DNA from 2 places in the Veillonella magna genome. Region 1 is predicted to be linked to the other one. Evidence: riboswitches for the same ligand, from Rfam matches in the RefSeq annotation. Region 1 holds a riboswitch; the other holds the start of a gene.

Evidence for each region. Region 1 has a riboswitch for thiamine pyrophosphate ahead of thiS (sulfur carrier protein ThiS). Riboswitches for the same ligand answer to the same signal wherever they lie in the genome.
Region 2: linked by a shared signal. The riboswitch ahead of thiW (energy coupling factor transporter S component ThiW) and the one ahead of thiS (sulfur carrier protein ThiS) in region 1 are both predicted to bind thiamine pyrophosphate.

What each region holds. Positions count from the first base shown of each region.
Region 1 is NZ_CAUGKU010000008.1:92,921-99,149, forward strand. Features, by position in the region: gene Q5873_RS06065 (hypothetical protein) at 1-354, shown strand, start outside; gene Q5873_RS06070 (thiamine phosphate synthase) at 414-1,076, opposite strand; gene thiH (2-iminoacetate synthase ThiH) at 1,069-2,277, opposite strand; gene Q5873_RS06080 (thiazole synthase) at 2,290-3,093, opposite strand; gene thiF (sulfur carrier protein ThiS adenylyltransferase ThiF) at 3,154-3,849, opposite strand; gene thiS (sulfur carrier protein ThiS) at 3,852-4,055, opposite strand; TPP riboswitch at 4,201-4,307, opposite strand; gene Q5873_RS06095 (pirin family protein) at 4,369-5,265, opposite strand; gene Q5873_RS06100 (MFS transporter) at 5,653-6,229, shown strand, end outside.
Region 2 is NZ_CAUGKU010000002.1:72,140-78,368, reverse strand. Features, by position in the region: gene thiM (hydroxyethylthiazole kinase) at 1-440, opposite strand, end outside; gene thiD (bifunctional hydroxymethylpyrimidine kinase/phosphomethylpyrimidine kinase) at 523-1,311, opposite strand; gene thiW (energy coupling factor transporter S component ThiW) at 1,338-1,835, opposite strand; TPP riboswitch at 1,889-1,987, opposite strand; gene Q5873_RS01855 (type I glutamate--ammonia ligase) at 2,105-4,000, opposite strand; gene Q5873_RS01850 (GatB/YqeY domain-containing protein) at 4,151-4,606, opposite strand; gene rpsU (30S ribosomal protein S21) at 4,628-4,807, opposite strand; gene Q5873_RS01840 (histidine triad nucleotide-binding protein) at 4,984-5,328, opposite strand; gene mtaB (tRNA (N(6)-L-threonylcarbamoyladenosine(37)-C(2))-methylthiotransferase MtaB) at 5,347-6,229, opposite strand, start outside.

The DNA.
Region 1 (6,229 bases):
GATATTGGTAAGTCGTTCCATAAAACCACAGCCTATATATTTCTTGCACTTATCGTCGTTCATCTACTAACGCAATATAACTGGCTCCGTCTTCTACGGGTACCGGAAGCCCGTGCCAAAAATATGATACGGATTTTATTTTGGGGTTCCTTAGCTCTTTCTTTAGCGTTTGTACTGGGCGCCGCTTTCTTTCCAAAATCGGTTATTACTGTATTCGGAATCCCAAAATCTGTCGTAAAAGCTCAACTTATACTATGGCATCAATACGCTGCCTATATTTTTATTTCCATCGGCGCACTGCACGGGCTTTCTCATATTCCTCAATATGTTAACCTACTAAGAAGAAAAAAATAAAGTTATCCTTTATAACAGTTAACTTAGATGTTCCGCCTTCAGTCATATAGCAATTTTCTTCATTTTAACTGAGGTTTTACTGAAAAATTCATAGCCGCCGATCGTACACAGTAACCAGCCACTCCAGCCTGTACTAACATTCCTTGACGTATGTCATTCAGCTGCAATCCTCCTAAAGCATATACAGGACAACTAACCTTATGACAAATAGCTGCTAGTCCCCGTAAACCCAATGGCTGTGCATCCGGTTTACAGGAAGTAGGGAATACAGGACTTGCTATTATATAGTTAGCACCGGAAGCTTCAGCTATCATTGCTTCCTCTACAGAATGAACAGAAACACCAACACCACCAAACCCATTATCATTTGGTCTACTACATAACCAGTGCGCTTCACTTGGCGCATTCTTTCTCCACCTCAACCAGGGCATCAACGGCATATGTACGCCAACGGCATCATTTTTTATCGCTAAATCAGGGTGATTGTGCATAAGTACTGAAATTTGTTTCTTCCCAACAACAGAAGAAATCGATTGCCATATTTTTTCATATATTGGATCTGTTACATCTTTCTCTCGAACAATAATAGCTTGTGGTGTATACACCTTACAAAGCTCAGCGATTTGTAATGCCAGCGGTTGTTCCGCACAATGTCTATCAGTAATCACTATCCATGGAAGTGTAGTCCTACCATCCTCTTGACATGCAGTTAACTTAAACATATATATAGTCCACCGGCACCGGCTGCAAGCCTAGCTTTTCTAAATCTGCACATACTTCAGAAACAGATCGTCCATCGGCAATTTCAAACTGTGCATCCCCATCATGATTTGTCTTTTCACTATGAGTCCCTATTCCAGTGCTTACACCTGCGGACAATTTATTTGCTGCAATGCTTGCCATCGCATTCCGCACACGAGCACACTCCCGTGTTGATACCGTAATAGATGCGGAAGGTATAAATAAACGATATGCACACACAATCTGTAATAGCTCTGCTTCGCCAATACCTGTAGCAGTTATTGATGTATTATTTTTTATAGGCCGTAGGCGTGGACATGAAAAAGCAACTTCCGCATGCGGATAGGCTTGTTGCAACAGTCTAGCATGAATCCCTGTTGCATATGCGTCTTTTCTAAAATCAGCTAATCCTAGCAACGCTGCAAATCCCACTCCACGCATGCCGCCGCGCAAAGCTCTTTCCTGTGCATGAAAACGATAGGGGAATATGCGCTTGGCACCGGCAAGATGTAACTGTTCATATACCAGGCTGTCATACGTTTCTTGGAATACCGTTACATAATCAGCACCGCACTGATGCAATAATGCATACTCTTCACTGTTTACCGGATATATTTCAAGCCCAATAACCCGAAAATACTTTCTGGCTATTTGGCATGCTTCACTAATATAGGGAATATCCGACATGGATCTGCTCTCACCGGTAAGTAATAAAATCTCCTGTAGGCCTGTAGAGGCAATAGCCTGCATTTCTCGTTCAATTTCATCACGATTGAGTGCTGCCCTCTTAATTGTATTATGGCAATTAAACCCACAATACACACAATAGTTTTCACAATAATTAGATAAATATAACGGGGTAAAAAGCTGTATGCCATTTCCGAAGTACGCTTCTTTTACAGCCTTAGCCTTCTGGGCCATTGCCTCCAAATACGGCTTTGCTGCCGGTGATAGTAGTGCGCCAAAATTCTTCCATGACAGTCGATCCGCTTGCAGAGCCTCTTCCACATCAATGGCGGTATATTCATTTGGTCTGTATGCCTCTCTGGCAGATATAACCTTGTGCATCAATGTTTCATCAATTACTTCCATACCGGTTATATATGACATCGAATCGCTTCGTGTCTGCTGCCATGCTTGTCGTACCACATCATTTATAATTGTCTTGTTTATATCGTACATGTTCTCCTCCTACTATCGTAAATATCCCGTAAGAGGTGAAGATGCTTGTCCACCACGTTCAAGTACGCGTCCCATGCCGGATACATACGCCCTACGACCGGCTTGAATGGCCATATTAAATGCCTTAGCCATTCCGGAAATATCCTTAGCTGTGGCAATAGCTGTATTAGCCATAATAGCCGTAACCCCCATCTCCATAGCCGCACATGCTTCCGACGGTTTTCCTATACCGGCATCCACAATAATTGGTACTGAAAGTTCGTCTACTAACAATTGAATCCATTCTTTATTAATAAGCCCTTTATTAGAACCAATCGGTGCTGCCAAAGGCATTACACACGCCGCCCCTGCCTGCACTAAATCTCTTGCTACTGTCAAATCGGGAAACATATAAGGCATAACTACAAATCCCTCTTTCGCCAGCTGTTCTGTTGCTCTCACGGTTTCTTGGTTATCCGGTAATAGATAACGGCTATCTCTCATGATTTCAATTTTAATAAACGGTGTGTGACAAATACGATGAGCCAAATGAGCAATCCGCACAGCCTCTTCTGCGTTACGTGCTCCTGAAGTATTAGGCACTATACTCACTGTTGACGGAATATACTCTAAAATATTAGCCGCACCGCCTTCATTTGTTCGCCGTAAAGCCAATGTAATCAATTCTACCTCAGCTGCTTCCGTTACAGCTTGTACTAAGGGTAATGAAAACTTACCCGAGCCTAAAATAAACCGTGATGAAAATCGATGGTCACCCAAATACCATTCATCATTTTGTCCATTCTGTTCTGCTGTCATCAGTATATCTTCTTTCATACCTACGCCTTTACCTCCTTCTTCTACATCTTTTACCGGTTTAACTTATATTTTCCTACCTCACGGTTTTCCTCCCAGTACAATAGACGTCACCACATTAGCCATTTGTGAAGCACATAATACAACCCTTGGCGCCATGACGGAATTTTTTCCTTCGATCCCGCTATACCCATCGCCACATAAATATAGATGAGTTCCTAAACGTTTTACACACATATCATTCGTTCTTCCATAACCGGCCATACCATTACCTGACACAATAGTTATTTCCGGTAATTGTCGACGGATCTCTCTCACTAACATTGCTTTTTGATCTGCCACATCAAACGCTTCGCAAACGATCGTCGACTCTTGTAAATAAGGGATCACAGTAGACGGGGTCAATCTATCGGTAATACAAGTAATTTGTATGCCGGGATTAATCATCGCTAAAATTTTACGCAATGCCTCCGTCTTATACTGTCCCACATGGTGTAAAAAATAATGCTGTCTGTTTAAATTTGTTATATCTACCCTATCAAAGTCAATCAACGTTAATTTTTCTATACCAATACGAGTTAATTGAACGGCAATATTTGATCCCAATCCTCCCAATCCGGCAACTGCCACATGTGCCTTGGCTAATTGTTCCTGCACGTCTCTGCCATGGCGACTACATAAAGCCTGCCACAAGCGTTGTACATCATTCTCCTCTGTTTCCAAAGGTGGCCATGAATCTATGCTCTTAAAATTTGTCTTCTGTTTATTTTTTTCCATTATCATCCACCGCCAACAAAACTAACAACTTCTATCTGCATGCTATCACTTAGTATTATGGCTTCATATGCTTCAGGCTCTACAATAGTACCATCAAGTTCTACAGCAACAGTTTTAATCGCATAGCCTTTGCTTTCTAACCAATGTGCCAACGATATTGGATCCGCGATTTCTACACTATTACCATTTACCAAAAGCCTTACCATACATATTTCCTCCTTTCTAAAAAAGAGCTCACAAAGGATGACACCCGCGGTGGTGTCCCCCTTCATGAACTCTGTTCAATCACATGGCCCTGCTATAATTCTATTGAAAAAATAAAAGGGGAATAGGTCATCTACCTATTCCCGCAAATCTTCATTATATAATCCCTACGTTGGCATTACCCAAATCAGGTTTGCGGGTCGAAGTCTTTAGCTTCCTCTCAGCCTGTCACACAAGCTCCCCTTATTATTTTTACAAAGCAATCATACGCTTTGCATTACGCTATTGTCAAGTAAATAATGACTGAAACATTTCTTAGAAATTCCACGTACCGAATTTTCCATCGTAGAAATCTTTTTCCGCTTGACGGATTTCTGCCTGTGTATTCATCACAAACGGACCGGCTGCTACAATCGGTTCATTAATTGGTTCGCCGCTAAGGACGATGAGTTCTGCCCCTTCTTCACCGGCTGTAATTGTAACTTGACCGGCCTCATCGGCAAATACTGCCAGCTCTCCTTGCTTTACTGTTTCATTAGCATTCAAGGTTGCCGTGCCGTAAATGGTGAGCATTAACAGATGATAGTTCTCCGGTTCCTGTACCGTTACCGTTTTCCCCGGTGCTACTTTGAGTCGATATATATTCATCGGTGTGAACGTATGCGCCGGTCCCTTGGCACCAAACGCCTCTCCGGCTACCACAATGGCTTCACCATCCTTACCATCATCACCGATTGTTGCCGTTCCCATCTGATTGGCTTCCAATGCTTGATACCCCGGTGTTGCCATCTTATGTTCAATAGGCAAGTTCACCCACAGCTGTAACACACGGAACGAACGATCATGTTTGGCATATTCCTTTTCATGATACTCCTTGTGCAGGATACCGGCACCGGCGGTCATCCACTGTACATCGCCGGGCTCGATAACACCATGATTACCACGATTATCATGATGCTCTACTTTACCTTCGAACGCAAAGGTAACTGTTTCGAAACCTCGATGCGGATGGGCACCTACACCAACTTCGTCTTCTGTGCCCGGGAATATAGTAGGCGCATTGTAATCCATCAACAAAAACGGAGAATACCTACGCATATCACGACCATATACAGCTGCCGGCAACAACTGATTTACTTTAAATCCGTTACCTACCCAATGATATCCAATCCCTCTGATAATTTCCTCTACGTTTCTAATTTCTTTATTCATACTATATCATTCCTTCCTCTTTTCGACATCGCTGATGCCGTCTTCTTTTATATCCATAATATTCGATGTATTCAATTTGCCATTATAATACTATATTTTTATATTGTAGTCAACTTTTCTATACTTACAGTTTTATTTTTCTGTAGGATATCCTATAGCTCAAGTATTTCAAAAACAGCGCCATACATCTACAATCAATATCATCTTTACTTTGTAGCCTAATATATCTCTTTTTACAGCATTCTTTTATAGGAAACTATTTATTCCCTAATAGTTTTCATCGTATAATAACTATAGAACAGAAATAGATTATGAAACAAGATAACATATCATAGTCTGTTATGGACTGTAAAATACAACACACAATGGGTAAGGAAGTGATTAGCTATGGAACCATGGAGACGCACCGTCTATATTTGTTTATTCGGTGCTTTTCTGGCATCAACGGGCATCAGTCAACTAGCCCCTATTTTACCGATTTATTTACACGAACTGGGGATGGAAAGTTCTAAGGATATTGCCGTTTGGTCCGGCTGGGCTATGGGCATTACCCATGTGGTCGTTGCTTTATCCGCTCCCTTTTGGGGCAAGCTGGCCGATCGCAAAGGCAGAAAAATTATTCTTCTCCGTGCCGGCTTTGGCATGATGATTTGTAACATACTGATCGGATTTGTAACCAGCCCTATTCAGCTGGTAGGTGTCCGGTTATTGCAAGGCTTGGTGTCGGGCTATTTTTCCGGTTCCATTACATTGGTAGCTACGGAAACACCGGAAAAGCATACCGGTTGGGCTCTCGGTTTATTAGCCAGCGCCAACTTAGCCGGTGCCTTATTGGGTCCTCTCATCGGAGGTTATTTAGCGGGCATATTCGGTATACGCAGCACCTTCTTTATCACTGCCGCCCTGCTTTGCGTTTCCACATTAATGACACTGTTTTTTATCCACGAAAATTTTACACCGCAGC
Region 2 (6,229 bases), on a different contig from region 1:
CGAGCAATAGCTGCTACGTCCTCCGCAGCTTGCGAATCCACCCCTTTACTTTGTACCCTTTCCCCGATTAGGGCTGCCACTTCGCTGGCATTACCGCGAAGAACGGCAAAGCTATGCTGTTCTAATAATTCCAGGGCAATGCGTTTTCTAAATGCCGATGCGCCGCAGGCTACCGGATCCAACACAGCCGGCACGCCATACGCATTAGCAATCGTCATAGCCGCATGATACAACGCTTCCGACCGTTCATCGGCAGTACCTATATTAATTAACAGTGCTCCTGCATAACGCAATAAATCTTTTAAGTCATCGGCATGCGCGCTCATAGCCGGTGATGCACCGACTGCGATAAGACCGTTTGCCGTAAAATTTTTCACTACATCATTCGTCAAACAAATAACCAATGGCTGTTTGCTGCGAACGAGGTCCATATACTTCATGTACGTGTGTCCTTCTTTCTTGTTATCTCTTCTTTAACTCTAATCAATCGATGTATAACCGGCTTACCGGTGTATTCCTACATCACTCGTGATAAGCCATGTGATTTACCGGTCCGTGTCCCTTACCTAAGCCCGGATTTTCTTTGATGGCTGTCGTAATGAAAGCCTTGCCTACCGCCACTGCTTCGGCAATTGATTTGCCCTTTGCCAATTCCGCAGCAATTACGGCCGAGAAGGTACAGCCTGTACCGTGAGTATGCGGTGTATCGAATTTGGGCGATGTCCAGGTTCTTCGTTCTTCTCCCTTGACATATAAATAGTCGGTAGCATCCGCTCCGATATGACCACCCTTTATAATTACTGCCTTCGGCCCCATCTCCGTCAAAATTTCATGAGCCGCTTTATCAATATCTGCTTCTGTTGTAAGCTTGCGTCCTACCAAAAATTCCGCTTCCGGTAAATTAGGTGTAACCAATGTGGCCAGCGGCATAAGTTCACTAATCAAATGGTGACGGGCCTCTTCATCAATCAATGCATCTCCGCTGGTTGCCACCATAACAGGATCCATTACATATGGTGTTGCCCTTGATAAAAACGGTTTAATAACACGCATCATATCTGCCGTAGCCAACATACCGGTCTTAACCGCCATAGGGGAAATATCATCATACACCGCTTTTAGCTGTGCCTCCAGCATATCCAGTGAAATATTTTCAATGGCACGTACCCCCATCGTATTCTGCGCAACCACACTGGTCACCACAGCCATCCCGTAGACACCACGCGCCGTAAACGATTTTAAATCGGCCATAATACCTGCACCGCCGGTCGGATCCGTACCGGCTATTGTCAACGCTGTTGCTAATTTCATACTGTTACCTCCTTGCTTCACATCGTTTATAACGAATACAATCCATGGCGTAAACGTTCCAACATTCCTTTACGCTCTAATACATACAAAATCAGAACGGCCATGAACGAACCGGCTGCCGTACTTGCCGTAAAGGAAATAATCAACGTCATAATCGCCATTTCTTTTCCCAATAAAAATGCAGCAATAGGATAGCTGATGATAGCTCCGATAATTCCGGTACCCACCACCTCTGCACAGGCCGTCAACACAATATTATTTGTGTATCGATATGTAAGTCCCGCTAGAAATGCACCGACCATGCTCCCGGGAAAGGCTAATGGTGAACCCAGCCCCAATAGATTTCTTAAGCATGATGTGCCAAAGGCGGCCGACACATTGTAGCGTGCACCTACCAACACTGCGAGTATAACATTAATCATATGCTGCACCGGAAATATTTTGGCACCGCCAATAGTAACATGAAATGTTGACAGCGCCACACCGATGGCAATAAACATAGCTGCGATAATACTTTTCTTCATACAACACACCTCCAAATAAAAAACACCTCCGCCGGAATGGTGAGGTGTCCCTACTGTACGGTACACCACTTTCCTACGCCGGCATTATCCGGATCAGGTCAAAGGGATTTGACTGGTGTCAATCTCAGCAGTTAGCACCCCTAGTGGCTTATCCTATGAATTTAATTCAATTATAACAACAGCCGTCTAATCTGACAAGGTACAGAGGCATTACAAAAAGGGCTCCCCCTCATTACGAGAAGGAACTCTTTCGTGTAATCTATGACTTATTACAGAATGTTACGCACATATTCTGCATATTTTGCTTCCAAGAGAGGCATTTTTTCATTCATTTCTACCTGTAAAGCAGAAGCCGTATCATAGTCTTTCGCCGCAATGGCTTCGGTGATACGAGTAAACAAGCTCTTAGCCGTAGCAGTATCCTTAGCCAAATAGATGCGCAATTCGTTTACAGCATCCCAACGAGCTGTATCTACTACATCGTCCGTAGTATGAACCGGCTTCATAGCACGTACCGCCTTGATGTTAGCCGGTACAATACGATTAGCCAATTCCAACGTCCAACGAGTCATGACACCGGCGATGAAAGAATCCATCAAACGACGGCTGAATGCATTCCCGCGGCTGAGTACATCCACTTTTTCCGGATGGTTTTTATAGCCCAACACATTTTCCCATACCGTTGCCGGCGGTTTACCAAACATCACATCGCGTTCTTCCTGCGTGTAATCTTCGAACACATCTTTTTCGGAACGATATGCACGACCGGTTTCCAGGTAATCCGTTACATCTTCCGGTGCCTTGGACAATTCATCAAGAAGCTGTGCCGGAGTCTTACCGGAGTTAATTACATAGCTCATGCCGTCAAAGGCAGCTAAGTACATCAACGCCAAAGCAGTGTATGTATTAGTGTACGGATTCGGGGAACGCAATTCAAAACGCGTTGCCATCGGATTATCGATATCACGAATCAGACCGCAAAGAATGGTACGGTTACGGCTCGGCACGCTGGGATCTTCACCGATAGAGGTTACGATACAAACCGGTGCTTCGAAACCGGGTTTCAAACGATTCAAAGAGTCTGTCGTAGAGGAAATGAACGGGTTAATAGCTTCATAGTTTTTAAGAAGACCCATGATAGCGCCGATGCCCAACGGACTCAAGGCAGCCTTTTTCATATCTTCCGGCGAGAAGAGATTAACCATCTTGCCGTTCTTCAATTTAGCCATCAAACCAAAATGAGTATGTTCACCGGAACCGGCTACGCCAATAATCGGTTTTGCCTGGAAGGTTACATCAAGACCGTTTTCGCGGAATACTTCGCGAACAATGATACGCGCCTGCAATTCGTTATCTGCCGTCTGCAAAGGGTTGCTCGTATATTTCCAGTCGATTTCCAACTGTTCCAATACATGATCCATGTGACCTTCGTCATCGATTTTACCCTTAACGCCGCCTACTTCTTTGTGCCCCATTTCTGCGTGTAAACCATACTGATCAAGGCGTTCTACCGCCTGTTCCATCGCAGTACGTACGGCACCATGCGTACGCTGCCAATATTGTTCCTGCAATTTCTGAGACGTAGACAATTCTTTTGTGCTAACCACCTTAGACGGTGTTTTAACCCAGAATTCCAATTCCGTAGCTGTAGTGAAGTAAATATCAGCGATGTCTTCGCCCTTTACATGATCCATGCCCGGAACATAGTTATTTTTAAGCATAGCCAACAATTCGGATTTTACGTAATCTACACTGCGTTTTAAAATAGAGCGAGAGTCTACATATTCATCGCAGTGCATAAGGAAGGCCGGAATGCGAAGAGTACCTGTAGGCAATCCTGTCATAGGGTCGAGGTTTTCATAATTATAATCAATAAACCAATTTACACTGGCATCGGCCCACATATCAACGCGCGCATTATTGAGCGTAGCAATGTCCGTTAACACAACGGAGGAGCCGTCGGTTTGTACCATGCGTCCTTCGAAGAAATCTTCGTAGTCATCAAAGAACATGGAAATTGGAATTTTTTCATCCGTATCGTTACCTGCCAAGTCAACACCTACCAACGATACAAATTTAATTTCCGGGTGCTGTTCCAGTAAAGCCAAAACCCCTTCTTTACCATACTGCCCTGCCGGAATGTAATACAATAATTCGTTTGCCATAATAGCTCCTCCATTCACTGTTTTCTCAACTGGTCAAATAGCAAAAAGACCCCTTACCCATTGCATTACACAATAGGCTAAGGGGTCTTCATTGACCAGTATTATCTTTTACGGAAATACTATCATATTTCCTAACTGTATGTCAATAGCTTAGCCGTTAATTTTCGCAATCTCCTGACGAACAATGGTATTAACCAATTTCCCGTCAGCTCTGCCTTTTGTTTGCGGCATAACCTTTGCCATTACATCTCCCATCTTAATCGGTGCAGTCATTTCACTGAGCACAGCCGTTACGATGTCGCGAATTTTATCTTCGCTAAGCTGTTCCGGCAAATATTTGGTAAGCACGGCCATTTCGGCTTCTACCTGAGCTATCAAATCATCACGATGTCCTTTTTTGAATTCTGCCAAAGAATCTTGACGAAGCTTCATTTCCTTTGCCACGATCCCCATAACATCCGTGTCATCAAGTTCTCGTTTTTCATTGATTTCTACATTTTTTATTGCGCTATTAACCATTCGGATAACCGATAATGCTGTCTTGCCCGCTTCGCGAGCCTTCATAGCGTCTTTCATATCCGCTTTAAGCTGATCTTTTAAGGACATACAATGCCTCCAAGATAAATCTTATCCTCTGAATTTGCGTTTGCGCGCTGCTTCAGATTTTTTCTTTCTCTTTACGCTCGGTTTTTCGTAGTGTTCGCGTTTTCTTACTTCAGACAAAACACCCGCTTTTTGGCAGGAGCGTTTAAAACGACGAAGAGCACTTTCAAGCGTTTCGTTTTTACCGACTTTAATTTCAGACATCTATATCCCTCCCTCCAAAATGTTTTATGGAAGTGCAGGTATTTATATATACGCACATAAGCTTATTATAATAACTTGAACTAAGTTTGTCAATATTAGCAGCCTATATCCGCATAGCCTACACCTTTCTCATTAGGACAGGAGTACATGTATCCGAAGATGGTTATTACCTGTGATTATGCATCAGGCCAACCGAACTCTTGACCGCCCAATACGTGGGCATGCAGATGGAATACCGTCTGCCCTGCTTTCGCACCGGTATTCAAAATTACACGGTATCCGTCGGCAGAGATTCCCAGTTCCTTCGCTACATCGCGAATAAAACTGAGCATGCCGTCAACATACGATTCATTTTTATCTGTTAGGTGCGCGATATTCGCTACATGTTTCTTCGGAATAACCAATACATGTACCTTCGCCACCGGATTTATATCGTAAAAGGCAATGAAATTTTCATTTTCCAGAACTTTATTGGACGGTATTTCTCCGGCTGCAATTTTACAGAATAGACATTCGCTCATGTGTCAACCCTCCTTATGCTATGCAATCGTTACAAACTCGCCATCTACGGAGACAACCGTACCACCGACAATATCGCCTATCTGATACTCGGCATCTCCCTTTTTTATTCTACCGTGAATGTACTCATTAGTAAAGCCTTCGTACCAACCGTCTTCCTCACGTTCAATAAGAATTTCTGCCGGTTTACCTACAAGATTCGCGGCAAATGTTTGTAATCCTAAACTGCCTTGTTCGTTTAAAAGAGCAACGCGTGTTTTCTTAACGGCTTCCGGTACTTGATTATCCATAACGGCTGCCGGTGTACCTTCGCGTTTTGAATACGGGAAGGCATGAATATGAGTAAATCCAATTTCTTTTACCGTATTTAATGTTTCTTCAAAAAGCTCATCCGTCTCACCGGGGAATCCCGCAATAATATCCGTTGTCACCGAAAGACCGGGGATGCGCGCCCGTAAATTTCGTATAAGCGCCTTGTATTCATCCAATGTATAGTGGCGATTCATCGCTTTTAATATCGCATCCGATCCGGCTTGTAACGGTAAATGCAAATGGGAACAAAAGCGTTTTTCCGTCGCCATAAGTTCTACCAGCTCCGGTGATACCTCTACCGATTCGATGGATCCCAAACGAATGCGTTCCAATCCATCGATAGTAAGTAATTCTTTTACAACGGCAGCCAGATTAGGACGCCCCGGTAACTCCACGCCGTAATTTCCCAAGTGAATGCCGGTAAGTACAATTTCATGGTAGCCATGATCTACCAAACGCTGTGCTTCTTGCTTGATATCGTCAACACGCCGCGATTTCAGCTTACCTCGCGTGTAAGGAATTATGCAGAAGGAGCAGTAGTTATTACAGCCTTCTTGAATTTTCATAAAGGCACGAGCCTTATCGATTTCA